DNA from 3 places in the Martelella endophytica genome. Region 3 is predicted to be linked to each of the others. Evidence: predicted binding sites of a transcription regulator. Region 3 holds the regulator's gene; each other region holds the start of a gene.
The links. The regulator LexA, encoded in region 3, represses DNA repair genes until DNA is damaged. The targets are predictions, from matches to a motif close to TGTTCNNNNTGTGTTCNG.
Positions count from the first base shown of each region.

Region 1: uvrA (excinuclease ABC subunit UvrA) is a predicted target of LexA. The motif match lies at 9,008-9,025, and genes of this name have one in related genera.
Region 2: TM49_RS20165 (ATP-dependent helicase) is a predicted target of LexA. The motif match lies at 7,344-7,361, and genes of this name have one in related genera.

Region 1 covers NZ_CP010803.1:3,575,176-3,585,864, reverse strand. Annotated here, with positions in the region: gene TM49_RS16445 (invasion associated locus B family protein) at 1-493, shown strand, start outside; gene hspQ (heat shock protein HspQ) at 580-909, opposite strand; gene glnA (type I glutamate--ammonia ligase) at 1,064-2,473, opposite strand; gene TM49_RS16430 (P-II family nitrogen regulator) at 2,545-2,883, opposite strand; gene TM49_RS16425 (bifunctional ADP-dependent NAD(P)H-hydrate dehydratase/NAD(P)H-hydrate epimerase) at 3,233-4,702, shown strand; gene TM49_RS16420 (DUF72 domain-containing protein) at 4,695-5,495, opposite strand; gene TM49_RS16415 (GNAT family N-acetyltransferase) at 5,516-5,971, opposite strand; gene uvrA (excinuclease ABC subunit UvrA) at 5,971-8,892, opposite strand; gene TM49_RS16405 (single-stranded DNA-binding protein) at 9,170-9,700, shown strand; gene TM49_RS16400 (MarC family protein) at 9,805-10,434, opposite strand; gene gyrA (DNA gyrase subunit A) at 10,683-10,689, shown strand, end outside.
Region 2 covers NZ_CP010803.1:4,332,735-4,343,423, reverse strand. Annotated here, with positions in the region: gene TM49_RS20185 (FGGY-family carbohydrate kinase) at 1-277, shown strand, start outside; gene TM49_RS20180 (substrate-binding domain-containing protein) at 493-1,548, shown strand; gene pncA (bifunctional nicotinamidase/pyrazinamidase) at 1,588-2,220, opposite strand; gene TM49_RS22795 (sensor domain-containing protein) at 2,291-4,573, opposite strand; gene TM49_RS20165 (ATP-dependent helicase) at 4,854-7,289, opposite strand; gene TM49_RS20160 (efflux RND transporter periplasmic adaptor subunit) at 7,556-8,707, shown strand; gene TM49_RS20155 (efflux RND transporter permease subunit) at 8,704-10,689, shown strand, end outside.
Region 3 covers NZ_CP010803.1:3,276,909-3,287,597, forward strand. Annotated here, with positions in the region: gene lpxB (lipid-A-disaccharide synthase) at 1-273, shown strand, start outside; gene gltA (citrate synthase) at 347-1,633, opposite strand; gene TM49_RS14975 (ComEC/Rec2 family competence protein) at 1,982-4,435, shown strand; gene lexA (transcriptional repressor LexA) at 4,389-5,099, opposite strand; gene TM49_RS14985 (DUF982 domain-containing protein) at 5,280-5,597, opposite strand; gene TM49_RS14990 (RNA methyltransferase) at 5,884-6,666, shown strand; gene murI (glutamate racemase) at 6,659-7,465, shown strand; gene TM49_RS15000 (Nramp family divalent metal transporter) at 7,468-8,775, opposite strand; gene mntR (manganese-binding transcriptional regulator MntR) at 8,962-9,393, shown strand; gene TM49_RS15010 (YciI family protein) at 9,423-9,779, shown strand; gene TM49_RS23080 (DUF1127 domain-containing protein) at 9,890-10,099, opposite strand; gene TM49_RS15020 (ArsR/SmtB family transcription factor) at 10,216-10,689, shown strand, end outside.

The DNA of each region.
Region 1 (10,689 bases), 300 kb from region 3:
CTGCATCGTGCAGAACTATGCCCGCGCCGAAAACGGCCAGATCCTGACGGCCGTTGGCCTTATCCGCCCCGAAGGCGGTTCCGGCCAGGCCATGATCCAGGTCACTGTCCCGACCTTCCGCCTGATTCCCGCCGGGGTTGGCGTGCAGATCGACACCTCCGCGCCGCAGAAGCTCGACTACGCGGTTTGCACCAACGAGCAGTGCATCGCCCAGGCGCCGCTGACCGACGCCATGATCAATGCCATGAAGCGCGGCGGCAAGGTCACCTTCACCTCCGTCAACCTGCGCCAGCAGCCTAACCCGGTAGAGCTGACGCTTTCCGGCTTCACGGCCGCCTTTGACGGCGATCCGATCAGCCAGCCCGACCTGGTTGAAAGCCAGCGCAACCTGGATGAATCGATCAAGAAGATGGCCGACGACCGCCGCAAGAAGATCGAGGAAGCCCAGCAGAACGCCGCAGCCGGCGCCGCTGCCCCGGCCTCCGGCAACTGATCAGGCACTGTTTGCGAACACGAAAAACCCGGCTGCCGCGGCAGCCGGGTTTTTTGTTTGCCCAAGGCCCTCGTGCGGTCCGTCTGTCAGTGGCAGACGGAATAACGCGGCGAGAGATGGCCGTTTTCGCTCAATGTGAAAATCTCGCCCACCTGCGGGTTGCGCAGCGGCTCGCCGCTGGTATCGACCACAAGGTTCGCTTCCGAGACATAGGCCACATAGCCCTTCTCGTCGTTTTCGGCGACGAGGTGATAGAACGGCTGGTTCTTGTCCGGACGGATCTCCGGCGGGAGCGACTGATACCACTCCTCGGTACGGGCATATTCGGCGTCGACATCGAAGACCACGCCACGGAAGGGCAGGGTGCGGTGGCGAACGACGTCGCCGAGATTGAATTTCGCGTCACGTATCTTCATGAGCATTTCCTTTCACAAGTCTATATGGAAATGCCGGTCGGCTGGCTCAAGGGGTAGCGCGAACATTGAGGATCGTCAGGTCCTGTCGCCCGTAAAAAAACCGGCCGCACAGAGCGGCCGGTTCGTATCGGATCAGATCCGGTATGATCGGTGATCAGACCGAGTAGTACATGTCGAATTCGACCGGATGCGGGGTCATTTCGAAACGCATCACTTCTTCCATCTTCAGTTCGATGTAAGCATCGATCTGGTCGTCGTCGAACACGCCGCCGGCGGTCAGGAACTCGCGGTCCTTGTCGAGCGTTTCCAGAGCTTCGCGCAGCGAGCCGCAAACGGTCGGGATTTCCTTGAGCTCTTCCTTCGGCAGGTCGTACAGGTCCTTGTCCATGGCTTCGCCCGGATGGAGCTTGTTCTTGATGCCGTCGAGGCCAGCCATCATCAGAGCGGCAAAGGCGAGGTAGGGGTTCGCGCCCGGATCGGGGAAGCGGACTTCAACGCGCTTGGCCTTCGGCGAGGAGCCGAACGGAATACGGCACGAGGCCGAACGGTTGCGGGCCGAGTAGGCCAGCAGAACCGGTGCTTCGTAGCCCGGGACCAGACGCTTGTAGGAGTTGGTCAGCGGGTTGGTGAAGGCGTTGATGGCCTTGGCGTGCTTGATGATGCCGCCGATATAGAACAGGCAGGTTTCCGACAGGCCGGCATATTCATCACCAGCGAAGGTCGGCTTGCCGTCCTTCCAGATCGACTGGTGAACGTGCATGCCCGAGCCGTTGTCGCCGAAGACCGGCTTCGGCATGAAGGTTGCCGTCTTGCCGTAAGCATTGGCAACCTGGTGGACGCCGTACTTGTAGATCTGGGTCTTGTCGGCCATGCGGGTCAGCGTGTCGAACACCATGCAGAGTTCGTGCTGGGCGGAGGCAACTTCGTGGTGATGCTTTTCAACGGTGATGCCCATTTCGGCGAGAACCGTGAGCATTTCCGAACGCATGTCCTGAACGCTGTCGACCGGCGGGACCGGGAAGTAGCCGCCCTTGGTACGCGGGCGGTGGCCCATGTTGCCGACTTCGTACTCGGTGTCCTGGTTCGACGGCAGTTCGCTGCTGTCGAGCTTGAAACCGGTGTTGTAGGGATCGGCAGCGAAACGAACGTCATCAAAGACGAAGAATTCGGGCTCGGGGCCGAAATAGGTGGTGTCGCCGATGCCGGTGGACTTCAGGTAGGCTTCGGCCTTCTTGGCCGTGCCGCGCGGGTCGCGGTTGTAGGCTTCGCCGGTGAGCGGCTCAAGGATGTCGCAGAAGACAGCCATGGTGGACTGCGCGAAGAACGGGTCCATGTGGGCCGTCTCGGCGTCGGGCATCAGCACCATGTCGGACTCGTTGATCGCCTTCCAGCCGGCGATGGACGAACCGTCGAACATGATGCCATCAGCAAACATGTCCTCATCGACAGCCGATACGTCCATCGTCACGTGCTGCAGCTTGCCCTTCGGATCGGTAAAGCGCAGGTCGACGAACTTGACGTCGTTGTCCTTGATTTGTTTCATGATTTCAGCAGCTGTCGTCATTTAACGTTTTCCTTGCATAAGAAGATGACGATAGAAATTCCCCGTCTTTCGGGCGAAAGAGGGGCGATGGATCAGATGGCGTCTACACCGGTCTCACCGGTACGGATGCGGACGACGCCTTCGACGTTGGAAACGAAGATCTTTCCGTCGCCGATGCGTCCGGTCTGGGCGGCGTTGCGGATGGCCTCGATAACAGCGTCCACGTTCTCGTCCGCCAGCACGACCTCGACTTTGACTTTGGGAAGAAAGTCGACGACATATTCGGCGCCACGGTAAAGTTCCGTGTGACCCTTCTGGCGCCCGAAGCCTTTTGCTTCCGTGACAGTGATTCCCTGCAAGCCGACTTCCTGAAGGGCTTCCTTCACTTCGTCAAGCTTGAAAGGTTTGATGATCGCTTCGATCTTTTTCATAAGGAAATTGCTCTCCGCTTCTCCCGTTGAAGCAGGTATGAACCCGCTCGGAACATCAGATGCACATTGCATGCCAACTTGCGTTTTTGCCGGCCAAATCAACCGAAATAAAACCGCATTTCAGCAAATGCCCGCTGCATCGCCTTTTCGCATCGGATCAGGTTCGCGAAAAGGCGCATCGGCGTCAAGAGAAAGGCGTTCGTGGCCGTCGGAGGGCATGTTCGCATGGTTTTTAGGCATGGGGGTGTGCTGCCATTATAGGCAATTGACCATAAATTAGACGGCAATTGGCGAATGCTTGCCTTATTGCGGGATTTTTCGTTTATTCGCCGTATTCAAGGAGCCACCGATGATTTTGCTGACACCGGACGAAATGGGCGCGGCCGACCGGCTGGCCGCCGAAAGCGGAATCGATAGCTACGGGCTGATGGTGAAGGCGGGCTACGCGGTCGCCGCTTCGGCGCTGAAGCACTTCGCAACCGTCCGGCGCGCGATCGTGTTGGCCGGGCCAGGTAATAATGGCGGCGACGGCTATGTTGTCGCACGGGCCCTCGCAGAATCCGGTATGGACGTTGCCATCCATGCGCTCGGTGATCCTGACAAGCTGAAGGGCGATGCGCGCACCGCCCGTTTTGAATGCCCCATCGAGCCGCAATCGCTTGAGGCCTATTTGCCGCAAGCCGGAGACCTGGTGATCGATGCGCTGTTCGGGGCAGGGTTGGCGCGGCCGCTTTCCGGGGCTGTCACCGCGCTGATCGAGGCTATCGGCCGGAAGGGCGTGCCGGTGCTTGCCGTCGACCTGCCTTCGGGACTTTCGGGCGCAACCGGCGCGCCGCTGGGCGCAGCCTTCCACGCAACCCGCACCGTCACCTTCATGGCGCCGAAGCCGGGGCATTATCTCTTGCCCGGCCGCGACCTTTGCGGCGTGCTGGAGGTCGCCGATATCGGCATTCCGATGCGGATCGTCAGGGCCGCTCAGGGCGGCAAGCTTTCGGTCAACAGCCCGGCACTCTGGCGCGCGGCGCTGCCGCATTCGGCCGCCGGCGCGCACAAGTTCAGTCGTGGGCACCTCGGCGTTTTCAGTGGCCCTGCCGGCAAGACCGGCGCGGCAAGACTTTCGGCGATGGCGGGAATCAGGTGCGGCGCCGGGCTGGTCACGCTGGCCGTTCCGGCTTCGGCGGAGGCCGAGGTCGCTGCCCACCAGACCGCCATCATGCAGCGCAGGCTCGACGAGGCCGACGATCTTCGGGACTGGCTCGCCGACCGGCGCCTCTCGGCTTTCGTGATCGGGCCCGGTTTCGGCGCCGATGCACGGGCACGCGAATTTGTCCAGGCGCTCGCCGAACGGCCGACTGTGATCGATGCCGATGGCATCAGTGCTTTTGCGGAGGCGCCGGACGAATTGTTCGTGACACTCGGCCGTTTCGCGCCGCATTGCGTTTTGACGCCGCACCAGGGCGAGTTTTCCCGGCTGTTTCCGGATATCGCCGCCGATGACGACTGCGGCAAGGTGGAGAAGGCGCGCGCAGCGAGCGCTCGCGCCCATGCCGTCGTGCTCTACAAGGGCGCCGACACGGTGATTGCCGCGCCGGATGGCCGGGCGGCAATCAATGCCAATGCCCCGCCCTGGCTCGCGACCGCCGGCTCCGGCGATGTGCTCGCCGGCATCATCGGCGGCCTCCTGGCCCAGGGCATGGAGGCCTTCGAAGCGGCCTGCGCCGGCGCCTTCCTGCATGGGGAAGCCGGGAGCCGGGCGGGCGAGGGGCTGACGGCAGAGGACCTGCCGGGCCATTTGCCGCCGCTCAGCGCGTTCAGCTGACCCGTTCCTGCAGCGCCATGGCGCCTGCGGGCGCCCGAACCTTGCCGTTGGTGATGAAAAAGGCATAGACATCGCGCGGCGCCGCCTTCGGCCTGGCGTCATCGAGAAGCGGCAGGTCGCCGGGCGCCTCGCCACTCGCCCACTGCTTCAACCGACCAGCCCATTCATCAAGCCCTTTGTCCGGATAGCAATGTGGATTGTCGTCTGCTCCCTTCTGCAGGCGGGTATAGACGAAATCGCCGGTGACATCGGCAATCATCGGATATTCCGGATGTTCGGCGCAGACGATGGTGGCGCCGTATTTGCGCACAAGAGCGACGAATTCCGGCACCACGAAGGAAGGGTGCCGGACCTCGATGGCATGCTTCAGGGCAATCCCGTCACGTTCGGCCGGGAGCAGCTTCAGGAAATCCTCGAAGTCGTCGGCCTCGAACTTTTTCGTCGGCATGAACTGCCAGAGAATCGGGCCGAGCCGGTCGCCAAGCTCGGTGATGCCCTGGCCCAGGAACTTCTCGATCGACCCCTCGGCTTCCGAAAGATTCTTGCGGTTGGTGCAGAAACGACTGGCTTTCAGCGAGAAGATGAAGCCATCCGGCACGCTCGCGGCCCATTTGGCAAAGGTTGCGGGTTTCTGCGAGGAGTAATAGGTGCCGTTCACCTCGATCACGGCCAACTTTTCAGAGGCATAGTCGAGCTGGCGGGTCTTGGGCAGCTTATCCGGATAGAAGGACTCGTTCCACGGATCGAAGGTCCAGCCACCGATACCGACCCTGATTTTACCTGCCTTGGACATTATTTCCCCCTGTCGAGTTCTCAGTCGAGCGGCATTGCCATGTCGACAATAGTGAAACCGGGTTGCCTCGGATTGGGCCGCCGGCCCGTCTCGATGAAACCAAAACGCCGATAGAGCTCAATATTCCTGGTCATCAAGGCGTTCGTGTATAGCCGGAGCTCAGCCAGACCTTCAGCTCTGGCAAGCTCTCTCAACCAGTTGAGCATGATGACCGCATAGCCCTTGCCTTGATGGGGTGGCGCCACGACGATGCTGAACAGCATGAGGTGGTCTGGGAGGAGTTCGGTCACGCAAAGCCCGGCAATATCGCTGCCATCGGCAAAAAGCCAGACCTCTCCCCGTTCGATGCGCGGCGCATAATCCTCCGTCACCGGAACCGGCGGATAGCCGAGAACCGGAAGGTAGACGGCGTAGGCCTCCCGCGTCAGGTCCGCGACGGATTGCAAATCCGACAGAACGGCGCGACGCGGCCCAATCATTCCGCCGCTTCCGTCTTCTTCGGCGGCCGCCGCTCCAGGAGTTCCTGCAGATACTGCCCGGTATAGGACCGCTTCTCTTTCACGATGGCCTCCGGCGTGCCGGTCGCAACGATCTCGCCGCCGCCATCGCCGCCTTCCGGCCCGATGTCGATGACCCAGTCTGCGGTCTTGATGACCTCGAGATTGTGCTCGATGACGACGACCGAATTGCCCTGTTCCACAAGCTGATGCAGCACTTCCAGAAGCTTGGCGACATCATGGAAATGCAGGCCGGTCGTCGGCTCGTCGAGAATATAGAGTGTCTTGCCGGTGGAGCGGCGCGACAGTTCCTTGGCGAGCTTGACGCGCTGCGCCTCGCCGCCCGAAAGCGTGTTCGCCTGCTGGCCGACCTTGATATAGCCGAGCCCGACATCGGAAAGCGTCCGCAGCTTGTCACGGACCGAAGGCACGGCCGAGAAGAATTCGACGCCTTCCTCGACGGTGAGTTCAAGAATGTCGGCGATCGACTTGCTCTTGAACTTCACCTCCAGCGTTTCGCGATTGTAGCGCTGGCCATGGCAGACGTCGCAGGTGACGTAGACGTCCGGCAGGAAGTGCATCTCGATCTTGATCAGACCATCGCCCTGGCAGGCCTCGCAGCGCCCACCCTTGACGTTGAACGAGAAGCGGCCCGGCTGATAGCCACGCGCCTTCGCCTCCGGCAGCCCGGCGAACCATTCGCGGATCGGGGTGAAGGCGCCGATATAGGTCGCGGGGTTGGAGCGCGGCGTGCGGCCGATCGGCGACTGGTCGATATCGATGACCTTGTCGACGAATTCGAGCCCTTCAATCCGGTCATGCGGGGCAGGGTTTTCGCGCGCGCCCATGATCCGGCGGGCGGCCGCCTTGTAGAGCGTCTCGATCAGGAAGGTGGACTTGCCGCCGCCGGAAACACCGGTGACGGCGGTAAACACACCGAGCGGGATCGCCGCCGTGACATCCTTCAGATTGTTGCCACGGGCGCCGACCACCTTCAGCGCCTTGCCCTTCTTGCCCTTGCGCCGCTCGGAAGGCACCGGCACGGCGCGGGCGCCGCTCAGATACTGACCGGTCAGCGATTTCGGGTTGGCCATGATCGCGGGCGGCGGGCCTTCCGCAATCACCTCGCCGCCGTGAATGCCGGCGGCCGGGCCGATATCGAGCACATAATCGGCGGCAAGGATCGCGTCCTCGTCATGCTCGACCACGATCACCGTGTTGCCGATGTCGCGCAGATGCTTCAGCGTATCGAGCAGGCGTGTATTGTCGCGCTGGTGCAGCCCGATCGACGGTTCGTCGAGCACATAAAGCACACCCGTCAGCCCGGAGCCGATCTGCGAGGCCAGCCGGATGCGCTGGCTTTCGCCGCCGGAAAGCGTGCCGGAATTGCGCGACAGCGTCAGATATTCGAGCCCGACGTCGTTCAGGAAACGCAGCCGCTCGCGGATTTCCTTGAGGATGCGCACTGCGATATCGTTCTGCTTCTGAGAAAAATGCTTGGGCAGTTCCTCGAACCAGTCGCGGGCGGCACGGATCGACATCTGGCTGACCTCGCCGATATGGCGCTTGTCGATCTTGACCGCGAGCGCCTCCGGCTTCAGGCGATAACCGTTACAGGCCGGGCAGGGGGCTGCAGCCATGTAGCGCTCGATCTCCTCGCGCGCCCAAGCCGAATCCGTCTCTTTCCAGCGCCGCTCCAGATTGGGCATGATGCCCTCGAAGCTCTTCGTGGTCTTGTATGAGCGGGCACCGTCGGCATAGTTGAACTCGATCTTGTCGTCGGTCCCGTGCAGGATGGCCTCGGCGGCTATCTCGGAAAGCTCTTCCCAGCGGTTGGTCATCTTGAAGCCGAAATGGCGGCCGAGCGCCTCCAGCGTCTGCTTGTAGTAAGGCGAGGACGATTTCGCCCATGGCGCGACGGCGCCATCGGAGAGCTTCTTCGTCCGATCGGGAACGATCAATCCCTCGTCGATCTTCTGCTGGAATCCGAGGCCGTCACAGGTCGGGCAGGCACCGACGGGATTGTTGAACGAGAACAGGCGCGGCTCGATCTCCGGGATCGTGAAACCGGAAACCGGGCAGGCGAATTTCTCCGAAAAAACAATCCGTTCATGGGTTTCGTTCAGAGATTTGTTCTTGGCGCCGCCAGCGGCTGTCTCGCCCTCGGGCAGCGGCCGGTCGGCATATTCGGCGACCGCCAATCCCTCGGCAAGCTGCAGACATGTCTCGAGGCTGTCTGCGAGACGGGTGGCAAGGTCGGAGCGCACCGCAATACGGTCGACGACGATATCGATGTCGTGCTTGTATTTCTTGTCGAGTTTCGGCGCGTCGGCGATTTCATAGAACTCACCATCGATCTTGACGCGCTGGAAGCCTTTCTTCTGCAGCTCCGCCAGCTCCTTTCGGAACTCGCCCTTGCGGCCGCGAACCATCGGCGCCAGAAGATAAAGCCGCGTGCGTTCTTCGAGCGCCAGAATGCGATCGACCATCTGCGTCACGGTCTGGCTTTCGATCGGAAGACCGGTCGCAGGCGAATAGGGCACGCCGGTGCGGGCAAACAGCAGGCGCATGTAGTCGTAGATCTCGGTGACGGTGCCCACCGTCGAACGCGGGTTCTTCGACGTCGTCTTCTGCTCGATCGAGATCGCCGGGGAGAGGCCCTCGATCCGGTCGACATCCGGCTTCTCCATCATCTCGAGGAACTGCCGGGCATAGGCCGACAGGCTCTCGACATAACGGCGCTGGCCCTCCGCATAGATCGTGTCGAAGGCAAGCGACGACTTGCCCGAGCCGGAAAGCCCGGTCATCACGATCAGGGAGTTGCGCGGCAGGTCGACGTCGATGCCCTTCAAATTGTGCTGGCGGGCACCGCGAATGGAGATGTTTTTGAGTTCGCTCATGGCTTTCTCGGCAATGGAAATCGCTTCATATGTAGGTCAAAGGGGCAATCTGTCGAGGGGGCGCCAAGATCAGTGGCGGAAATGACTCGCGCTTGACTTGATCATAGCAGTGAACTAGAACAAATAAAGAACATTTTTGCAGTGTCATTCACCGCCCCGATGGCTCGCCGTTTTGTTGTGGATTTCGCCACGCGGCCTGCTTTCGGCGAGGCATATCGTCTATGCTGGGTGAAATTGTGTATTCGGACCGCGGTCGGCGGTCAAACAGGTGGTTCTCATGGCAGGTAGTGTAAACAAGGTCATCCTCGTAGGCAATCTCGGTGCGGATCCGGAAATCCGGCGCACCCAGGACGGCCGGCCGATCGCCAATCTGCGCGTCGCCACCTCGGAAACCTGGCGCGACCGCAATTCCGGCGAGCGCAAGGAGCGTACGGAATGGCACCGTGTGGTGATCTTCTCGGAAGGTCTCTGCAAGGTCGCGGAACAGTTCCTGCGCAAGGGCTCCAAGGTCTATATCGAAGGCCAGCTCCAGACCCGCAAGTGGACGGATCAGAGCGGCCAGGACCGTTATTCGACCGAAGTCGTCCTCCAGGGCTTCAACGCCACGCTGACCATGCTCGATGGTCGCGGCGAAGGCGGCGGTCAGGGTGGCGATTTCGGTGGCGGCGGTGATCGCGGCGGCTACCAGGGCGGTGGCGGCGGCTACGACGACTACGGCTCCTCGCAGGGTTCCTCCGGCGGTCGCAGCAGTGGCGGCGGCGGCGGTGGTGGTTTCTCGCAGGACCTCGACGACGACATTCCGTTCTGATCATTAAGACGAAACGCATTGTTTTCGGCGGCGCAAGCCGCCGATTTTCGTTTGCGGCGGCTTTCAGCCTTGTCTCTGGGGACGCTTCGTGCCGCGCGGTTGCTTTATGCGGGGATCGCCGACCTGACGCCGTCGATGACGAACTGGACGGCCAGCGCGGTCAGCATCATGCCGAGAATGCGCGTGAGGATGTTGCGGCCGGTTTCGCCCAGCAGCCGGTCGATGTAGCCGGCGAGCAGCATCGCTGAGAGAACAACGAGGCAGGTGATCAGGATCATCAGGATCAGCGCCAGCACGTCCAGAACGCCGTTTGTGCGCGAACCGAGCAGGATCGTGGCCGAGATCGCGCCGGGGCCGGCGATCAGCGGCATGGCAAGGGGAAAAGCCGCGAGATTGGCGATGTGATCCTTGGTCACGGCGGTTTCTGTCGTCTTTTCCTTTCGCTCCTGGCGCTTTTCGAAGATCATTTCGCAGCCGATCCAGAACAGCAGCAGACCGCCGGCGATGCGGAAGGCGCTCATCGAGATGCCGAGTGCGCCGAGAATGTCGTCGCCGAAAAGGCCGAAGGCGATCAGCAGACAGAATGTGATGATCGTGCCGCGGATGGCGACGCTGCGGCGTTCGTCGCGCGTCATGCCGGCGGTCAGCGCCAGGAAGATCGGCACCATGCCAGGCGGATCCGTGGTCACCATCAGCGTGGTGAAGCCGTTGATCCAGGCCGAAAAGTCAATCATGTGCGCTCCCACTTCGGTCTCTCGTCTGGCAGGGCGGCAACCGCTCTCATGCGCTGATGGCCTCCGATCTCACCGCTTAAGGGTAGCAATCGGCCGGGTTTTACCACCCTGCCATAACTTCGCCCCCGAATACGAATAAATTATGAGGGAAAACAGGGCGTATCGCGGGCCCAAGCGCCGATAAATTGGCGTCGGCAGACGGTTTCGGCTATAAAAACGCCATATGATTCTAGATTTGAGATCGTGATTTGACAG
Region 2 (10,689 bases), 1.1 Mb from region 3:
GAGCGCGCTCTTGAGGCGCATCCTTGCCGACGCCACCGGGCTGAAGGTCGCGCTTCCCGATACGGCGGAGCCGGTGCTTCTCGGCGGTGCCATCCTTGGTGCCGTTGCCTCCGGCCACGCCTCCGACCTGAAGGCGGGCGCGGAGAAGATGTCCTCGATCCGCGAGATCATCGCGCCGGCCGGCAGTGCTGCCGCAGCGCTGCACGCCAAAAAGTTCGAGGCTTTTGCCATGCTGCAGGACGCCGATCGCAAGATCCGCGCCCTGATGCAGGACTAAGGGTTCCCATCCTCCCAAGGGAACCGCTGCGGTGGCGATGGGCGCGCGGGCATTTCTGCCTCGCCCCATCGCCGCTGCTGGCAGGGCGGCTTGGAGGGCCGCCGCATCTCGGGGGCGGAATCCTGTGATTCCGTTGAAATTTCGCTTTTGAGCCGCAGCAAATTCGTGGCTCATGGGCTGTCTCCGGTCCATCGGCCGGGGAGAAAGAGGAGAGCATGGCGAAGACCATCGCCGAAATTGCTGAGGAGACGGGCTATTCGCGCACGACCATCACGATGGTGCTGAGCGGACGGGCCAACGAATATCGCATCAGCGAACGGGCGCAGAACGCCATCAACGCCTATGTCGCCGAGCACGGCTACACCATCAACCAGACCGCCCGCAGCCTGAAGACGCGCCAGAGCCAGACCGTCGGTTTCGTCGCGCCCGACATCGCCAATGCCTTCTTCGCAAGGGTGATGGCCCATCTGGAAGAGTTCTGCCGCGCCGAGGGCCTCGTTCTGGTGACGACCTCGAGCGCCGAGGATCCGGAGGTCGAGGCGCGGGCACTGTCGAGCCTCGTCGCCCGTGGCGTCGACGGCCTGGTGCTCGCCCCTTGTACGCCGCGCCCGCGCGAGGCCGCCCGCAAGCGCGCCAAGGCAACCCCACTCGTTCTGATCGACCGCGCCTGGCCGGGTGACGCAGCGCCGGCCATTGCCAGCAATCACGAGGAGAATGCCCGGCTCCTGACCGAAGGCATTGTCGCCGCTGGCGTTGAGGATATCGCCTTTCTCTGCGGCCATCCCGACAATCCGAGCATCGGCGCCCGTGTGACCGGCTTCTATGGTGCGGGAAAGGCAAGCGGCATCGACGAGCGCAAGCTGCGGGTTCTGACCGCGCGCCACGACAGCGTCGCCGCCGGCGAAAGCATGATGGAAGGCCTGCTCGCCGCCGACAACCTGCCGCCGGCCATCCTCTGTTCATCGCTGCTGGTGCTTGAAGGCGCACTGCGCCGTCTCAAGCGCGAAAGGGGAAACGTGCCCGCCGATCTGATCGTCGGCACTTTCGACTATGACGGCTTTCTTGAGCTGTTGCCCAACCCCGTCATCGTCGTGCGTCAGGATGAAGAGGCGTTGGCACGCGCCGCCTTTGACGCTCTGCGGCGGCAGATGAAGGAAGGCAAAGCGGAGAAGCAGGCAGAAAAGGCCGATCCGCCCCCCCGAAAGGTGATCGCTGCCGACCTCATGCGCCTTGGCACCTGGAACCTCCCGCACCCCGACGAAGCCGTCTGATGCTGGTGAACGTGTTCGGTGGCCTGTTAGCGACAGGTGTTAGCGGTGGTCGTGAAGCGCCTCGTCGAGGCTGATGATTTCGACGCCGGCGTCGCGCATTTCGGCAAGCGCTTCCGTCACGCCCTCTTCGGTGATCCCGCGGCAACCATCGGTGACCAGCCGGACGGTTGCGTGCGGCAGCATGGCGCGGGCATCGAGCGCTGAAAAGCGGACGCAATAATCCGTCGCCAGCCCGACGATATCGAGCACCGTCACGTTCTTTTCCTTCAGCACTGCGTCAAGGCCGGTAACGGCATTCTTGTCGTTGTCGCGGAAGGCGGAATAGGAATCGACGGCTGGGTCTTCGCCCTTGCGCTGGACATAGTCGATGGCGCTGACGTTGAGGTCGGGATGAAAGGCGGCGTCTTCCGTGCCCTGCACGCAATGGTCCGGCCACATCATCTGTGGCTTGCCGGCGAGCTCTCCCACTTCGAACGGCGCCTTGCCCGGATGAGAGGAGGCGAAGGAACCATGCCCCGGGGGATGCCAGTCCTGCGAGGCGACGACGAAGCCATAGCCGCCGCGCTCGATCAGCGTGTTGGCGACCGGCACCACCGCATCACCCTCTGCGACGGCGAGATTGCCGCCCGGGCAGAAACCGTTCTGGATATCGACAAGCAGCAGCGCCTTCATCACACATCTCCATTCGCGTCACCGGCAAATTGCCACGGCGGACCGGCGCTTGTGAAGGGTGGAAATGGCGTCAGGACAGATAGAAGGCGACCGGGCGCGGCTCGTCGAAAAGATAGCCCTGCAGGCATTCGCAACCGCGCTCGCGCAGCCATGCCTCCTGCTCTGGCGTTTCCACGCCCTCGGCGACGATCGAAAGGCCGAGGTGATGGGCGGTGGCGATGATGAGCTCGACGAGCGAGCTGTCATTGCTCTCGTCTGGCAGGCCGGCAATGAAGGTCTGGTCGATCTTCAGCTCGTCGATCGGCAGCTGCTTGAGATAGACGAGCGCCGAATAGCCCGTCCCGAAGTCATCGATCGACAGCCGCACCCGGAGCGCACGGATTTTCCGGAGCTGCGACAATGCCAGCTCGAAATTCGCGATCATCAGGCTTTCGGTCATTTCCAGCGTCAGATGCGAGGGATCGAAGGGATAGCGTTGCAGCAGCTCCGCTAGTCCGTCGACGAACTCGACCTGTAGGAGCTGCTGCACCGAGACATTGACCGAGAGGTGAACATTTGGATGCTTGCACAGGAGCTGCGCCGCTTCCTCCAGCACCCAGGCGCCGATGGGGACGATCATGCCGGTGCTTTCGGCAACGTCGATGAACCCGCCGGGGCTGATCGTGCCGCGTTCGTGATGCTGCAGCCTGAGTAGCACCTCGAAATGGCGCTCCGAGGTATTCAGATAGACCTTGGGCTGGAGGTAGAGGCGGAAGCCGTCATTGGCAAGCGCCTGGCCGAGCGCGGTTTCGAGATCGAAGCGCTCGACGAGATCGTCATCCATGTTGTTGTCGAACCAGGAGAGCTGTCCACGGCCCCTGCGCTTGGCGGCATGCATGGCGAGGTCGGCTCGGCGCAGGACTTCCTCCGCGCCCATCGCATCGTCGCCGACCATGACGGCGCCGGCGCAGGTGCTCGGCGTGATGTGGCTGGTGTTGATCACCGCCAACTGCGAAAGCGCCTCAATCAGCGCTTCGAGTTTCGCCTGCGCCCTTTCGCGGGCGGTCTCCGGATCGGTGCCCAGGCCGGAGAGCAGTACCAGGAATTCATCGCTCGAAAGCCGTGCCGCAAAGCTGCCGGCCCCGATATTGTCTTTGAGCCGGGTACCGATGATGCGCAGAAGGCCGTCGCCGACATTGTGGCCGAAGATCGAGTTGACGGCAGCGAAATTGTCGACATCAAAGATGACCAGCGCCAGATACTGATTTTGCTGGCGATGCGAGGCGAGGAAGCCGATCAGCACGTCGTGTGCCTTGGCGCGGTTGGCGAGCTTGGTCAGCGGGTCGTAGAAGGCGAGCGATTCAATCCGGGCCTCGATCTGCCGCCGTTCGGAAATGTCGCGCCAGACATTGACCGTGCCGAGGCGCTCGCCGCCAGCGTCGATCACCGGCGCCTTGATCATTTCCAGCGCATATTTCCGGCCGGTGGGACTGGCGACTTCGCCCTGACTGACGAATTCTTCCTCGTTGTCGATCTCGGAAAACACCTGCTGCTTCAAGAGGGCGTCATTACTGTTTCCGAATATCTCGACGTCGGTTTTGCCGATGATCATTTCGGCGGGCTTGCCGACAAACTCCGCGGCCGCCTGGTTGCAGGCGGCAAGCCGGCCGTCGGACCGCTTGAAGTAGATCTGGTCCGGTATGGCGTCGATGACGACGCGCAGCAGCAGGTGCTGGCGCGCGAGTTCCCGCACGAGATGCCGCCGGCGCAGAACGAAGATCACCAGCAGCACGACAATCGCCGCGAGGACGGCGATCGCGACGCTCAGGGTGAGTGTCAGCAGGCTGTAGCTCTGGTCGAGCTCGGCCGACTTGGCGCGCACCGCATCCTCGAGGTTTTTGGAATAGGTCGCCGCCGGCTTGCCCGCTTCCGGCTGGGACCCATCTTCGGTGACTAGCGAAAGAAGGGCGCGCCGATTGTCGAAGTCGGTGGCCCAGGACAACAGCCTGACGGCATGAACGGAACCGTCGGCGAAACGGTGGGGCACGACGAAATCATGTTTCTGATCTGAAATGACCTGCTCGATATAGTCGTTGATCCGCTCGCGCGACATCTGGTTGAGATCGAAGATATAGAGCTGACTGAAGGCCTTGGCGTCCCAGCCATAGAGCGCCTGGGCCGCAGGATTGGTCGCGAGGATGCGTCCGTTGCCGGGGTCGACCACGAGCATCGCGACCGGGCTTTTTTCGAACAGGGCGGGCAGGGGAAAGGCTTTCCTGTCGGTCTGCGAAGAGGCCGGGTCGGTAAACAGAACAATGAAAAGGCAGAATGCAAAAGCCAGTTTCGCACAGTTCCCCAGTGTCTGCCCCGGCATTCGCATTTCGTGATGTGCCCCGTTCAAGAAGTATGATCTTTGCTAGATCTAGGTGTAATTTATTGTTGCGCACCGTGAACGCGAGCTGAACGTCGATGAGATATCGAAGACAGCGCGATCATCACCAAACGGATAGCATGGGAAAATTTTCAAGAAGTTACTAACATTGTCATCGTTCCATTAAGTAGGAACAATACGGTGGCGATCTGAATGAGACTTTGCGCGAACGAAGGTTTTCCGCTGCCGTTGCCTGTTCATTTGAACGCGTCAAACAGCGCGCTCACACAGGCTGTACGAAGCCGTCGAGGACTCTTTTCCGCCCGGCCTTGTCGAAGTCGATAGTAAGCTTGTTGCCCTCTATCTCCACGATATTGCCGTTGCCGAACTTCATGTGGAAGACGCGGTCGCCGATGGAAAAGCGGGATGGCGTTTCCTCGGTGCTGCGCGCCACAAGCTCGCCCTCGATCGTGCGTCCGCGCGGTCCGCTCTCGCCATAGCCGATGCGCTCGACCGCGTGGCCGGAGCGGCTGCCCCAGTTGTCGCGGGTGGCGTCGTTGCTGTTCTGCTGGGCCCGTTTCCAGCCCGGCGTGGCATAGGTGTTGGAAAACGGCTCGGCGCGATCGAAGCGCGACTGGCCGTAGCCTCCATAGGAGACCTCCGTCTCGCCCACTTCGACATGCGCCTCCGGCAATTCATCCAGGAAGCGCGACGGCATGGTCGATTGCCAGAGCCCGTGAATGCGGCGGTTGGAGACGAACCAGATGTGGCAGTTCCGCTTGGCGCGGGTGATGCCGACATAGGCGAGGCGGCGTTCCTCCTCCAGCCCGGCGCGGCCGGATTCATCAAGTGCCCGCTGATGCGGGAAGAGGCCTTCCTCCCAGCCCGGCAGGAACACGGTCTTGAACTCCAGTCCCTTGGCCGAATGCAGCGTCATGATCGAGACGGCATCCATGTCCTCGTTCTGGTCGGCATCCATGACCAGCGAGACGTGTTCGAGGAAGCCGCGCATGCTTTCGAACCCCTCCATGGAGCGGATCAGCTCCTTGAGGTTTTCGAGCCGGCCGGGGGCCTCGGCAGAACGGTCGTTCTGCCACATCTCGGTATAGCCGCTCTCGTCGAGGATCTGCTCGGCAAGTTCGGTGTGCGGCGTGGTCTCCAGCAGTTCCTGCCAGCGGGTGAACTGGGTCACGACGTCGAACAGCGCCTTGCGCGGTTTCGGCTTCAACTCGTCGGTGTCGATCATCTCGCGGGCGGCGGCGAGCATCGGAATGTTGCGGGAGCGCGCATAGTCGTGGATCTTGCGCACGCTTTGATCACCGAGCCCGCGTTTCGGGGTGTTGATGATGCGCTCCAGCGCCAGGTCGTCGGCCGGCTGGCAGGTGAGCCGGAAGAAGGTCATGGCGTCGCGGATCTCCAGGCGCTCATAAAAGCGCGGGCCGCCGATGACGCGGTAATTGAGGCCGAGGGTGACGAACCGGTCCTCGAATTCGCGCATCTGGAAAGAGGCACGCACGAGGATCGCCATGTCGTTCAGCGCTTCGCCCTTCTTCTGATACTGCTCGATCTCCTCGCCGATCGCACGGGCTTCCTCTTCGGAATCCCAGGAGGCGTGGACCTGAACCTTGTCGTCTTCGGGGTCGGAGCGGTCGGTAAACAGTGTCTTGCCGAGGCGGCCGTCATTATGGGCGATCAGGTTGCCGGCAGCACCCAAAATATGGGCTGTCGAGCGGTAGTTGCGCTCAAGCCGGATCACCTTGGCGCCGGCAAAATCCTTCTCGAAGCGCAGGATGTTGTCGACCTCGGCGCCACGCCAGCCATAGATAGACTGGTCGTCGTCGCCGACGCAGCAAAGATTGACGGTCTCGCCGGCGGGACGCTGGGCGAGAAGCCTCAGCCACATGTACTGCGCGGTGTTGGTGTCCTGATACTCGTCCACCAGAATGTAGCGGAAGCGGCGATGGTATTCCTTGAGCACGTCCGGATTTTCGCGAAACAGCCGGATCGGATGCAGCAGCAGGTCGCCGAAATCGCAGGCGTTGAGCGTCTTCAGCCGGTCCTGATAGGCCTGATAGAGCTGCCGACCGCGGCCATTGGCGAAAGCGCGGGCGTCGCCTTCCGGGATCAGCTCGGGCGTCAGCCCCTTGTTCTTCCAGCCGTCGATCATCGAGGCAAACTGCCGCGCCGGCCAACGCTTGTCATCAAGCTCTTCGGCCTGGATGAGCTGCTTGATGAGGCGGATCACGTCGTCGGTGTCGAGGATGGTAAAATCCGACCTCAGGCCGGCAAGCTCGGCATGGCGGCGCAGAAGCTTCACGCCGATGGAGTGGAAGGTGCCGAGCCACGGCATGCCCTCGACGGCGCCGCCGACAAGCACGCCGATGCGCTCCTTCATCTCACGCGCTGCCTTGTTGGTGAAGGTGACGGCGAGGATCTGGCTCGGATAGGCGCGACCGGAGGCGAGGATATGGGCAATGCGGGTGGTCAGCACCCGCGTCTTGCCGGTTCCGGCTCCTGCCAGCACCAGCAGCGGGCCTTCGGTCGTCTCCACGGCGTCGCGCTGTTCGGGGTTCAGCCCGATCAGATAGTCCGGCGCTTCCGGCGCCCGCCGGGCCGCCATGGCACGCGCAGCAATGGAGCCGGCGGCCGAGGCTGCCGGCTGGCGCGGCGTCGGTTCGTCGTCGTCGAAAAACGGAATGTCGTCGTGGCCCTGATTCATGGATGCCAATTTAGTGGCTCACCTGCAAAAGGCAAAGAGATGATACCGGCAAACATGAATAAAATAGGAACATTTGCATATCGGACCCGACCCCGCGCGGCATTGCGGGACCGGAGTAGCCACTGAACTCCAGGTTACATTACAATTTGGAGAGGTTGGGATTAGACGCTTGCAGATCGCAAACCGATCAGGATACTCGAAGCCTGCAACGTTTCCGTATGCGCTTTCTTTTCAAGTCATTGCGTCAGGTCTAGCCGGGGTTATCAATGCGTCTATACAAACAGGCTGCCGTCAGTCTTGGTGTTCTGGCCGTGGGGGCCGGAGCCTGGCTTCTGCTGGCGCCTGACGGCCGCGCATTGTTGGCGAGCGCCGGGCTCGTTGAAAATACGGCGAGTGAAGCGCCGCGCACTCCGGGCGGTGGCGGCCGTGGCGGTTTTGGTGGCGCGGGCATCGCGGTCGTTACCGCGCCGGTGACCACCGGAACGCTCAATGACGAGCTAAGCGCGATCGGCGACGGCGAGGCCGAGCAGACCGTGACGCTGAAGCCCGAAGAGGCCGGCACCATCACGGAAATCCTGATCGGCTCCGGCGAGGAGGTGGAGAAGGGCGAGGTTCTGGTGCGGCTCGATAACCGCGAGCAAACGCTTGCCCGCGACCAGGCGAAGGTCGCGCTCGAAAGTGCGGCTCGTCAGGCTCAGGTCAACCGCAAGATCAAGTCGTCGATCTCCGAAACCGAAGTCTATAACGCCGAGATTGCCGAGAAATCCGCCGAACTCGACCTGCAGAATGCAGAGCTTGCCCTGTCGCGGCGCGAGATCGTTGCTCCGATCTCAGGTGTTGCCGGCATCGTCGACGCCAATGTCGGCGACTATGTCACCACGACCTCCGAGATCGTGACGATCGATGACCGGTCTTCCATCCTCGTCGATTTCGCCGTGCCGGAACGGTTTGCCGCCTCCGTAAAGGCCGGGCAGGCTGTCGAGGCAAGCCTCGTTTCTGCGCCGCAGATGCGTTTTGACGGCGAGGTTTCGGCGGTCGACAACCGCATCGATGCGGCAAGCCGTACCTTCATGGTGCGCGCCAGCATCGCAAACGACGATGACGCGCTTCGCGCCGGCATGTCCTTCGAGGTCAACATGCATTTTCCCGGCGACCAGTATCCCGGCGTTGATCCGCTGGCTGTCCAGTGGGACAGCACCGGCTCCTTTGTGTGGCAGCTCGTCGACGGCAAGGCGACCAAGCAGCGCGTGCGCATCATCCAGCGCAACCCGGACGTGGTTCTGGTCGATGCCGAGCTTAAGCCCGGCGACATGGTGATCACCGAGGGCATCCAGCGGCTGAGCGAAGGCGTTGCCGTAACGCCTGCCAATTCGGCAGCGACTGAGGAAATGGCCGGAGCCGGGGGGACCCGCTCATGAGCCGCGACGACGAGCCTTCCGTCTCCGGTGACAGCGAGAACCCCGGCGTAGCGCCCGGTGAGGAAACCTCCGCGGACTATGCCACCGAACACGGCTTCACCGCGCTCTTCGTGCGCCGGCCGATCCTGGCGTTGGTTTTCAATGCGCTGATCGTCGTGGCCGGCCTGGCCGCCTATTTCGGCGTCGAGGTTCGCGAGCTCCCCGATGTCGACCAGCCGGTCATCACGGTGCGCACCAGCTTCTCGGGCGCCTCGCCGGAGACGGTCGACCGGGAGATCACCTCGGTGATCGAAGGTGCCGTTGCCCGCGTCTCGGGCCTGCAGTCAATGTCGTCGCGATCGCAGACCGGCTCAAGCCGGGTGACGCTGGAGTTCAGCAAGGACACCGACGTCAACGTCGCATCGATGGATGTCCGCGATGCGGTCGGCCGCGTTGAGGGCCAGTTGCCCGACGATGCCGATGAGCCGCGCATCGTCAAGGCGGATTCGGATTCGCAGCCCGTCCTCCGTCTTGCCGTCACCTCCACAACGATGAATATCGACGACCTGACAAAGCTCGTTTCCGACGAGGTCGAGGACCGCCTTGCCGCCGTGCCGGGCGTGGCCGACATCGAGGTCTACGGTGACCGTGACAAGATCTTCCGCATCGACATCAATCAGGCCGCCCTTGCCAGTCGCGGCCTGACGGTTGCGGACCTCGCTTCCGCGCTCTCGGACGTCTCTTGGGACGTTCCGGCCGGCTCTCTCACCTCGACCACACAGGACCTCTCCGTGCGCGCGACCGCCGACGTCACCACGCCGGAAGCGTTCAAGGACCTGATCATCGCCGACAATGTCCGGCTCGGCGATGTCGCGACCGTCATCTTCGGCCCTGACACCGCGGCCACGGCGCTGCGCTACAATGGCCAGCCGGGCATCGGCCTCGGTATCATCCGGCAGGCGCGATCGAACACGCTGGAGATTTCCCAGGGCGTGCACCGGGTCGTCAGCGAGCTGTCCGAGACGCTGCCGGAAGGCACCGAGATCCAGATTTCGAGCGATGACGCTGTCTTCATCGCCGGTTCCATCGATGAGGTGGTCCGCTCGCTGATCCTGGCTTCGCTCATCGTCGTCGCGATCATCTATCTGTTCCTGCGCGACTGGCGGGCAACGATCATCCCGGCGATCACGCTGCCGGTGGCGCTGATCGGTACGCTTGCAGCCATCTATGTTGCCGGCTTCTCGGTCAATATCCTGACCTTGCTCGCCATCGTGCTGGCGACCGGCATGGTGGTCGACGATGCAATCGTCGTGTTGGAGAACATCGTGCGCTTGCGGGCCAAGGGCATGGGCCCGCGCGCCGCCGCCGTGCTCGGCACGCGCGAGGTGTTCTTTGCCGTCATAACCACGACTGCGACGCTTGCGGCCGTGTTCGTGCCGCTCTCCTTCCTGCCGGGGCAGGCGGGCGGGCTGTTCCGCGAATTCGGTTTCGTGCTGGCCTTTGCCGTTTTGCTCTCCTCCTTCGTCGCGCTGACGCTCTGCCCCATGCTCGCCTCGCGCATCCTGGTCGAGCACAAGCATGTGAAGCCGGGGCACATAGCCCGGCTCGGAATGGCTTTTACCGGCCTTTACGCGCGCACACTGCGCTGGTCGCTTGGCGCACCCATGGTGGTTCTGGCCTTCGGTGCGCTTTTGATGTTCGGCGCCTACATCGCCTATACCAACATCACAAATGAGCTTCTGCCGAAGGAGGACCGCTCGTCGCTGATGATGCGGATCTCGACGGCGCAGGGCGTCAGCCTCGACTACACCCGCGACCGTATCCAGCAGGTCGAGGAGAAGCTGCAGCCGCTCGTCGACAGTGGCGAAATTGAGAGCATCTTCTCGATTTCCGGCTTTGGCAGCTCCACCAATAGCGGCTTCATGGTGATGACACTGGCGCCATGGGACGAGCGGACCCGCAGCCAGGACGAGATCGCCCGCGACGTCAATGCGGCTGCCGCG
Region 3 (10,689 bases):
GCCGATTTCATCGGGCGGTTCATGCTGAAGAAGATCACCATCTGGTCAGCCTCGCTGCCGAACATCATCGCCGATGCGCCGCTGGTGCCCGAATATTTCAATGACACGATGCGCGCCGGCGCGCTTGCCCGCTGGCTTGAGTTGCTGAGCGCCGACACGCTGCAGCGCCGCGCCATGGTCGAGGGCTTTGATCGCGTCTGGGATCTGATGCAGACCGACGTTCCGCCGGGGCGCAAGGCCGCTCAGGTGGTGCTCGATGTGCTTTCGCGCTGAACCACGACAAAGTCTGAATGCAAAAAGGGCCGGCGAATGACCGGCCCTTTCCTGTTCTGTGTGCAGTGATTGCTCAGCGTTCGGCAACCGGCACGAAGTCGCGATGGTCGGCGCCGGTGTAGAGCTGGCGCGGACGGCCGATGCGCTGTTCCGGATCCTCGATCATCTCGTTCCACTGGGCAATCCAGCCGACGGTGCGGGCGAGCGCGAAGAGAACAGTGAACATCGTCGTGGGGAAGCCCAGCGCCTTCAGGGTGATGCCCGAATAGAAGTCGATGTTCGGGTAGAGCTTCTTCTCGATGAAGTACTCGTCGGTGAGCGCGATCCTCTCGAGTTCCATGGCGACGTCGAGGAGCGGATCGTCCTTGATTCCGAGTTCGCCGAGAACCTCGTGGCAGGTCTTCTGCATGATCTTGGCACGCGGGTCGTAGTTCTTGTAGACGCGGTGGCCAAAGCCCATCAGGCGGAACGGATCGTCGCGGTCCTTGGCGCGGGCGATATATTCCGGAATGCGGTCAACCGAGCCGATTTCCTGCAGCATGTTGAGTGCGGCCTCGTTGGCGCCGCCATGGGCGGGGCCCCAGAGGCAGGCGATGCCGGCAGCAATGCAGGCGAAAGGATTGGCACCCGATGAGCCTGCGAGGCGAACGGTCGAGGTCGAGGCGTTCTGCTCGTGGTCGGCGTGCAGGATGAAGATGCGGTCCAGCGCGCGGGCCAGGATCGGATTGACCTTGTATTCCTCGCACGGCGTGGCGAAGCACATGTGCAGGAAGTTGGCCGCATAATCGAGATCGTTGCGCGGGTAAACGAAGGGCTCGCCGACATGATACTTGTAGGCCATGGCCGCGATCGTCGGGATCTTGGCGATCATGCGAACGCTGGCAATCTCGCGCTTGTAGGGATCGGAGATGTCGATCGAGTCGTGATAGAAGGCCGACATTGCACCGACTGCGCCACAGAGGATCGCCATCGGGTGGGCATCACGGCGGAAGCCGGTGAAGAGCCGCGTCAGCTGCTCGTGGATCATCGTGTGGCGGGTAACGCGGGTATCGAAATCCTTGAGTTGCGTCGCCGTCGGCAGTTCGCCGAACAGAAGCAGGTAGCAGGTTTCCAGGAAGCTTGCGTTTTCGGCAAGCTGGTCGATCGGATAGCCGCGATGCAGGAGGATGCCCTGGTCGCCGTCGATGAAAGTGATCTTCGACTTGCACGATGCCGTCGAGGTGAAGCCGGGGTCATAGGTGAACATGCCCGACTCTTTGTAAAGTGAGGCAATGTCGAGCACCTTGGGACCGAAGGTGCCTGCTTCGACTTTCAGCTCGAGTTCTTTGCCGTCGAGCGTGAGTTTGCCTTGTTCCGTCATGCTGTCCTCCAAATGTTCAGGCGCGAGACGCTTGATTGAGTATTCATGAATTTTAACAACTTGGTATAGGATCGACGCGCCGCTGCCAAGCCGCAGAATGGGCGTTGTTGCGATGCGGTCGAATGTTGATACCTGCGTTTAGCAAGTTTTTTGGCCGCGTGGAAAGGAAATTCTGCACCACTTTCAAGCGGCGGCGATTGCATTCCCTCTACAACCGTTCCACGATACTCAGGGTTGCATGGGGCGTGGCCGGTGAAAGTGGAGGATAATGCAGCAGGAACCGCCGGCAGGCGGCAGAGGGCGCGAAGCGGCAGCGCGTTGCGGCGCCTCCGGCTGCTCCGAAGCAGGTTGAAAACGCCGACGTCGGGAGACGATGCAGCCGCAGCGCCCGAGCGGTTCCTGGGCACTGCCCGCGGCAATCTGACGCGGCTCATGGAAGAGGAACTCGCCTTTGGCCGCGCCTTTCTGCTTGCGCCGGTCGCGATTGCAGCGGGGGCAATCTGGTGGTTCTCGCGAGCCGAGGCGCCCGCTTTCTGGGCATTGATGCTCTATGGCACGCTCTTCATCATTGCCGCAGTCTTGCTGCGACACGCGCGCGCGCTGATCCGTCTCACCACGGCTGCCTGCGCCCTGTTCTTCGCCGGCGCGCTCTTTGCCGCGCTGCAGACCGACCGGCTTTCGACGGTGATGCTGGATTCGCCGGTGGTAACCCACGTCACCGGCATTGTCGCCGAGCGCGAGAAGACGACCTCCGGCTGGCGCTACGTCGTCGATGTTTCAGCGACGGACGATCCCGTCATCCACCGCCCGCCGCAGCGGGTGGCGCTTGTGGCGCGTGGGAACAAGCCGCCGGTTGCGGTCGGCGGCGGCATTTCCGGCCTTGCCCGCCTGTCGCCACCATCCGCACCGGCGCTGCCCGGCCTCGTCGACTTCGGCTTCCTCTCCTATTTCGATGGCATCGGCGCGATCGGCTATTTCTATGGTCCGCCGGAGCCGGCGGCGATGGCCGCAAACGCGCCGAAGCCGGGGGCGGTCATGCTTGCGATCGCGGAATTGCGCGAGGCGATTGCTGCCCGGATCCGTGCTGTGCTGCCGGGCGAATCCGGTGCGTTTGCCAATGCCATCATCACCGGCGAACGGAGGGCAATGGGGGCCGAAACGCTCGACGCGCTGCGCAACGCCGGCCTTGCCCATGTCATCGCCATCTCCGGACTGCATATGGCGCTCGCCGCCGGCATCTTCTTCACAAGCCTTCGGTTGCTGCTGGCGCTTTCCGTGCACGGCGCCGAGGCGTTCGCGACCAAAAAGGTGGCGGCCATCGCCGCGCTGGCGGCGGCGTTCTTCTATCTTCTCGTGTCCGGCATGCAGGTCTCCGCCCAGCGCGCCTTCCTGATGCTCGCGATCATGCTGATTGCCGCGCTGTTTGACCGTCCGGCGATCAGCCTGCGCAATGTTGCGGTCTCGGCGCTCGTCATTCTGGCGCTGTCGCCCTCTGAGGCCTCGGGTCCCGGCATGCAGATGTCGTTTGCCGCCACGGCGGCGTTGATCGCGGGGTACAGCCTCTGGCAACGCTCGGGCTCCCGGCGTCATGCCGAGTCGCGGCGCAACGGCGTGATCCGCATCCTGTTCCTGTTTGCCGCCGGCATCGTGCTGACCGCGCTGATTGGGGGGCTTTCGACCGCGCCCTTCGCCATAGCGCATTTCCAGCGCGTTGCCGGTTATGGCCTGTTGGGCAATCTTCTGGCGATGCCGGTGATCACTTTTATCGTGATGCCGGCTGGGCTTGCCGCGATGCTGACGATGCCGCTTGGCCTGCACGGGCCGTTCCTTCATGTCATGGGGGCAGGGCTCGATTGGGTGATGGCCACCGCCCACTGGGTGAAACAGCTCGGCGGGGCATTTTCCACGGGCAAGGCGCCGGCGGGTTTCCTGCTTCTGTTCACCGCCGGTTTCGTGCCCTTCGTGCTCCTGCGCACGCGCCTGCGCTATGTCGGGGTCGTGCCGATGCTGCTGGCATTCGGGCTTTTCGCCCGGGCTGGCGATCACAGCGCGGTCCGCATCCTCGTCTCCGAAGATGGTGATCTCGTCGCCATCGTGAGGAACACCAGCGCTGCCGTCAGCGACAAACGGCCGCCCGCCTTCATCTACGAGCAATGGCAGACCGCGCTCGCGCTTGAAGAAACCGTTCCGCCAATCATGGTCGAACCCGGCGAGCCCTTCATTGACGCCACCGATCGCCGCGCACGTCTGGACGATAACGCTGCCTGGCGTCGCGGGCGCGCCGAACTTGCCGGCCTGGTCAGCGAGGCATTGCTGACGCCTGACCGGTTTTACTGCAAGAAAGATCTATGGTGTGTGGCTGCACCGGACGGCCTTGTCGTGGTCCAGGCGCTGCATCCAGCCCTCGTCGGCCTTGCCTGCGACGTCGGCGATATCGTGATCAGCCTCTATCGTACCGGCTACCAAACCTGCCGAAGCGGCCGTTTTCTGGTCACCCCGCAAATGCGACGCGAGGCCGGTGCCATCGTCTTCACGCTGGCACCGGCTTTCGGCTTATCGGAAAAGGCCGAGGTTCACGACGGGATCACCACGGTCAGGCCGCTATCGGGGGAGGGGGCGAGAAAACACGCATGCACCGTCGTCACCATAGCACCCTCGGTCACGACGCTTGCACGAGAATGGAGCCGCCACCGTCTCTACGACTGGCGAAGCGGCGACTTCAGGTCGCCGATCGCCTTGCCGGAAAGGCTGGTGATCAGTGGTAGCGACGAATCAGGCCGACCAGCTTGCCCTGAACCTTGACCTGATCGGCGGCGAAGATGCGGGTCTCGTAAGCCGGGTTTGCAGCCTCGAGCGCGATCGATGCGCCCTTGCGGCGGAAGCGCTTCAGCGTCGCCTCTTCGTCATTGACGAGTGCAACGACGATATCGCCTGGAGCCGCCGTGTTGATGTTGCGGATGATCACGGTGTCGCCGTCGAATATCCCGGCCTCGATCATCGAATCACCCTGGACTTCCAGCGCGTAATGCTCACCTGCGCCCAGCATGTCGGCCGGAACGGCCATGTTATGGGTGTTTTCCTGGATGGCCGAAATCGGCACACCGGCCGCGATCCGGCCCATCACCGGAACTTCGGTGGAGCCGCTGTCGCTGCTCACAGCCTTGGGCGCGGCGACCTCTGCCTTCTTGCCGAGACTGCCTTCGATGACACTGGGGGAGAAGCCGCGGCGCGGCGGCTGCTGGGCGACGAAACTGTCCGGCATGCGCAGGATTTCCAGCGCTCGGGCCCTGTTTGGCAGGCGGCGGATGAAGCCGCGTTCCTCAAGAGCCGTAATCAGCCGATGGATGCCGGATTTGGAAGCAAGATCAAGCGCCTCCTTCATCTCGTCGAAGGAAGGGGGAATTCCGGACTCCTTCATTCGCTCGTGAATGAAGAACAGGAGTTCCTGTTGTTTACGCGTCAGCATCCCGCACCCTTTCGCAACCCATAGTATAAGAAACAAATACAGAACGAACTATATATGTTCTTAACATGTTCCGCAAGAGTGCGCTGTGGCATCCGTGTTCGGGATAGTCATACAAAACCGACGCCGAAAGCATTGGCTTTCGGCGGCGCACATTCGGTGCAAATTTCCAGCGTTGTGAGCTCAGGCGCTGGCGGCTGAAGGGAGGCCGAGATTCAATTTTCTGGCCATCGTCTTGAGCGTCTGCTTCCGCGACGTCTGCAGCATGCCGGCTTCGAGAGCGGCCGCGACAAATGCATCGCGGGCCTGGCCCAGATGGCCGGGCTGCTCACCAGCGCGCACGCAAAGCTCAAGGGCGTTTTCGAAGTGCGGACCCTGTTTGACCGGCCATCTGCTCTTGAGAACATCCTCAGCATGGCTAGGGCCTTCGATCGTGAGGGTGTGGCCATCCTTGGCGCGAATGTGAACCGGGGACGTCCAAAAGGCGATGAGACGGGTCATGGTGGATATCCTTGTCTTGGTCGGGAAGGGCATCGATTTATGATAGGGGAACTGCCTGCGAGGCAGTTTTGTTCCCGCCGCCGAGTGCTTTATTGAGGGAGCCGGGTTCACGATCAGCACCAGCGGCTGGCGGCGCACTTCCGGGCGCGATTCGGCAGAAGTTCCATCGCGCCGGATTGATTTGGCGACGCCGACGCCCTAATCAGTCGGTCAGTCAGGTTCGTCGGCAAATGGTGCAGAAACCATCAGGTTGCGAGCCTCTTTTCCGGAGAATGAAGAAGAGACGATGGCAGGAACGAATTCGGAGCGCACCATGATTGCCGAAGGACCGGTGGTCATTCTGGTCAATCCGCAGCTTGGCGAGAACATCGGCATGGTGGCGCGCGCCATGGCCAATTTCGGACTGGCGGAGCTCCGCCTTGTCGACCCGCGCGATGGCTGGCCGAGCGAGACGGCGCGGGCCGCCGCCTCCAAGGCCGATCACGTGATTGACGGCGCCCGAGTGTTCGACCGGCTCGAAGATGCGATCGCCGACCTGAACTTCGTCTATGCGACGACGGCGCGAAGCCGTGACGGCTTCAAGCCTGTGCGTGGGCCGACCGTTGCCGCGCGCACACTGCGGCAGCGTTTCACCGCCGGCGAGCGGACGGGCATCCTGTTCGGGCGTGAGCGCTGGGGGCTCAGCAATGAGGAGGTGGCGCTTGCCGACGAGATCGTCACTTTCCCGGTCAATCCGGCCTTTGCATCGCTCAACATTGCCCAGGCCGTGCTGCTGATGTCCTATGAATGGATGAAATCCGGTATGGCGGACGAGGCGGAGACGCCGTTCCAGGCGGTCGAGCAGACGCCGGCCACCAAGGAGGACCTGTTCGGCTTCTTCGGCCACCTTGAGGATGCCTTGGATGCGCGCGGTTATTTCCGCCCTGCCGACAAGCGACCGCGCATGATCGAGAACCTCCGCTCAGTCTTCACGCGCCGAGCCATGAGCCTGCAGGAAATCCATGTTCTAAGGGGTGTTATCTCCTCGTTTGATCGCTACCGGCGCAAGGAGAACGACGACAATGACTGAGGCTGCCGGCCCGGTCCTGGTGTTCGATTCGGGCATTGGCGGGCTCACCGTGCTGCGCGAGGCGCGGATGCTGATGCCGGAGCGCCGCTTCGTCTACGTTGCCGACACCGCGGCCTTCCCCTATGGCGACTGGGACGAGGAGGCGCTGTTGGCGCACATCCTTGCGCTTTTCGAACGGCTGATCGAGGATATACGGCCCGTCTGCGTCATCATCGCCTGCAATACCGCGTTCACGCTTGCGGGCGCTGCATTGCGGGCGCGGTTCACCGAGATGGATTTCGTCGGGACGGTTCCCGCCATCAAGCCGGCCGCCGAACGCACCGTGTCCGGTCTGATCTCGGTTCTGGCTACGCCGGTCACCGTCAAGCGCGATTACACCCGGACGCTGATCGAAAGCTTCGCCAGCCATTGCCACGCCCGGCTTGTCGGCTCCCGCTATCTGGCCGCACTTGCCGAGGACTATATCTGCGGCATCGAGGTTTCAGACAAGGCATTGTGGGACGAGATTGCGCCGTGCTTCGTCGAGGAGGAGGGGCGGCGCACCGACATCGTCGTGCTCGCCTGCACTCACTATCCTTTCCTTGCCAACCGGTTTCGCAAGCTCGCGCCGTGGCCGGTGGACTGGATCAACCCGGCAGAGGCAATTGCCCTGCAGGCCCGGCGGGTGATCGGCCGGCATGGCGGCGCAGATGCCATCAGCGGCCCCAATCCGGATTTCGCCGTCTTCACGGGCAATGCCAGCCCGGCGATGAAACGGCTGATGCAGGGCTTCGGCCTTTCCGTCGCCCCGCCTGCCTAGCCTCAGTCGAGGCCGGGGATCGGCACGCCGAAGGTCTGGGCGAGCAGCACCAGGTTCAGCGAAAGAACGGCGGCTGCACCGATGATGGCGAGCGCACCAATGAGACGGCCATTGGCGAATTCGCCCATCACCTTGCGGCTGCGGGTAAAGATCACCAGCGAAATCATCGGCACGGGGAGCGCGATCGACAGGATGATCTGGCTCACCACCAGTGCCTCGGTGGCATTCACGCCAAGCGCCACGACGACGAAGGCCGGCACCATGGTGATCAGCCGCCGCAGCCAGATCGGAATGCGGAAGCCGATGAAGCCTTGCATGATCATCTGGCCGGCCATGGTGCCGACGACCGAACTGGAAATGCCCGAGGCAATCAGCGAAATCAGAAAGGCGGCCGCCGCCGCGCCGCCGAGCAGTGGTGTCAGCATGTGGTAGGCGGTTTCGATTTCGGCGACTTCGCTGTGGCCGTTATGGAAGGCGCTCGCCGCCATCATCACCATCGCCATGTTGACGACGCCCGCAACGGCCAGTGCCAGCACCACCTCGACGTTCGAGAAGCGCAGCACGCGCCGCTTTTCGCTGTCGTTCTTGACGGCCACACGATGCTGGGTGAGCCCCGAATGCAGATAGACGGCGTGCGGCATGACGGTGGCGCCGATAATGCCGACGGCGATTGCAAGCGCGGTCGCATCCGGAATGTCCGGCCGCACCAGGTGGAAGCCGGCCTCACCCCAGGCGATCGGGGCAATGAACAGCTCCACGACATAGCAAAGACTGATGACGCCGATGAGGCTGCCGATGATCAGCTCCATCGGGCGGAAGCCGCGACTTTCAAACAGCAGGATGCCATAAGTGACAACCGCCGTGACACCCATGCCCGCCATCAGCGGCATATCGAACAGCAGCGCGAGGCCGATGGCACCACCGAGGAATTCCGCGAGATCCGTGGCCATCGCCGCGATCTCGCTGACGATCCAGGCAATGATGACCACGGGCTTGGAAAATTCGTCGCGACAGACTTCTGCGAGATTGCGGCCGGTGACGATCCCGAGCTTGGCCGACAGTGCCTGGAACAGCATGGCGATCAGGTTCGCAAACAGCACCACCCAAAGCAGGGCATAGCCATAGCCGGCGCCGGCCTGGATATTGGTCGCGTAGTTGCCAGGATCGACATAGGCAATCGAGGCGATCACGGCAGGGCCGGCAAAGAGCAGCGCCGCGCGCGGCCTCACCTTGCCGGATGCGAGCGCCTGCTCGATGGCCGTGTTGGTCCTGTCCGTCAGTGACGGGCGCTTGGAGGGCAGATCTGACATGGGGCGGGGCACACCGGTATTGTAGAATTATTCGAAATATAGCCTAGGCTACATATTTGTCAAACGTCGTTATCGGCGTCTCTGTTCCAACGAAAAGTTTGCCTTGCGCGGACCCTCAGGATAGAACGATACGAAGAGAATTTAGCCACGGCTACAGATTCGCCCGGCTGGGAAAGAGGGCAGCGGATGACGGAAGATGACAGAACGGCGGACGCAGAGGCGGCCGACCGATTTTCGAAGGTTCGCTCGGAGCGGGCGAGCGCGCTTCTGGAGGATTATACTGAACTCATCGCCGATCTCATGGCCGAGCATGGCGAGGCCCGCATCGCGGATATCGCCCGCTCCATGGGCGTGGCCCATCCGACCGCAACCAAGGCGGTGGCGCGCCTGAAGCGGGAAGGGCTCGCGACCTCGAGGCCCTATCGCGGCGTGTTTCTGACACCCGCCGGCGAGGCCATGGCGGAGGAGGCGCGTCAACGCCACGGTATCGTCCGCGACCTGCTTCTGGCCGTCGGCGTTCCGGCTGAAGCGGCCGAACTTGATGCGGAGGGGATCGAACACCACGTCTCGCACGATACGCTGCAGGCTTTCGCGGCCTTTCTCGAACGCAAGAACTGAGTTCGCGCCTGCTTGCGGTTTGATGTCCGATGGTTCATCATCCGATCATGACCAAGTATCTGATTTCCTTTCCGGCCGAGGCCATGGTCCTCAGCGACGCCGATCTCGAGCGCGCCGTCGTCGATTCGCATGCTGTGATCGAGGAAGCCAAGGCCGCGGGGGTCTATGTCTTCGGCGGAGGGATCGACGAGCAGGTCGACCCCGTTCTGGTGTCAGCCGACCACACCGTGTCCGTTTCGGTCTATCCGGGAAGCCGACTCAATGGCGGATTTACAGTTCTGGAGCTGCCCTCTCGCGAGGCTGCCATTGAATGGGCTGCCAAGATCGCTGCAGCCTGTCGCTGCCCGCAGGAGCTTCGCGCCTTCATGTACAACCCGGCAAGCTGAAACCGGCTCCGGTTTATATCGTGTGATGGTAGCGGCACTTAGCTGCCCGACATTCTGGTTTAGGCGTATCTCCGTCGACAGCAGGTGAGCCCGTTTGACCGCAAACCAAATCAGTCCCAGAACGGTCTCCCGGCTTCCTGCCGCGCCTCGTCGGGGGTGACGCCGATATCGCGCAGGTGGTCGTCGGAAAGCTGGAGCAGCACCAGTCGCTGGCGTCGCCGCTGTGGCCAGTGGACGAAGACTGTCCGCATCAGCCGTGCCGAAGCGCGCCGGAGTGTGCACAAAAGCATGGGGGATGCGGTTGAATCGATCTCGGTCATGGTTTTCCTCATCGGTTGATGACGAGGGATCTAGGCCGGATAGGCGCTTCAGTGTTTCGGTCGCCACCGAAGTATCGGGCGCTGACGTGGTGGCTGGCGGGTGCTAGATTGCGGCCATGACGAACATGGTCTCAGCCAATACGCTCGCATCCGTCGCCGCCCTGATCGGTGACGTCGCGCGGGCCAATATCCTCTCCGCCCTTCTCGGCGGACGGGCCCTGACGGCGGGCGAGCTTGCACAAGCGGCCGGCGTTTCGCCGCAGACGGCAAGCGGCCATCTCGCGCGCCTTGTCGACGGCGGGCTGGTCAGCGCCGACAAGCAAGGCCGGCATCGCTATTTCCGCCTTGCCTCGAACGAAATTGCCGACCTTCTCGAGCAACTGAGCGCCGTTTCCGCCGCAGGGCCGCGCCGCTACCGGCCGACCGGACCGAAGGACGAGGCGATGCGGGTGTCGCGAACCTGCTACGACCACATGGCGGGAACCATCGCGGTGGCGCTGACCGATGCGCTTGTCGAAGGCGGCCACGTCGAAATCGAGGGCCGCTCCGGGATCGTGACAGAAAAGGGGTCAGCCTACCTTCAGGGCTTC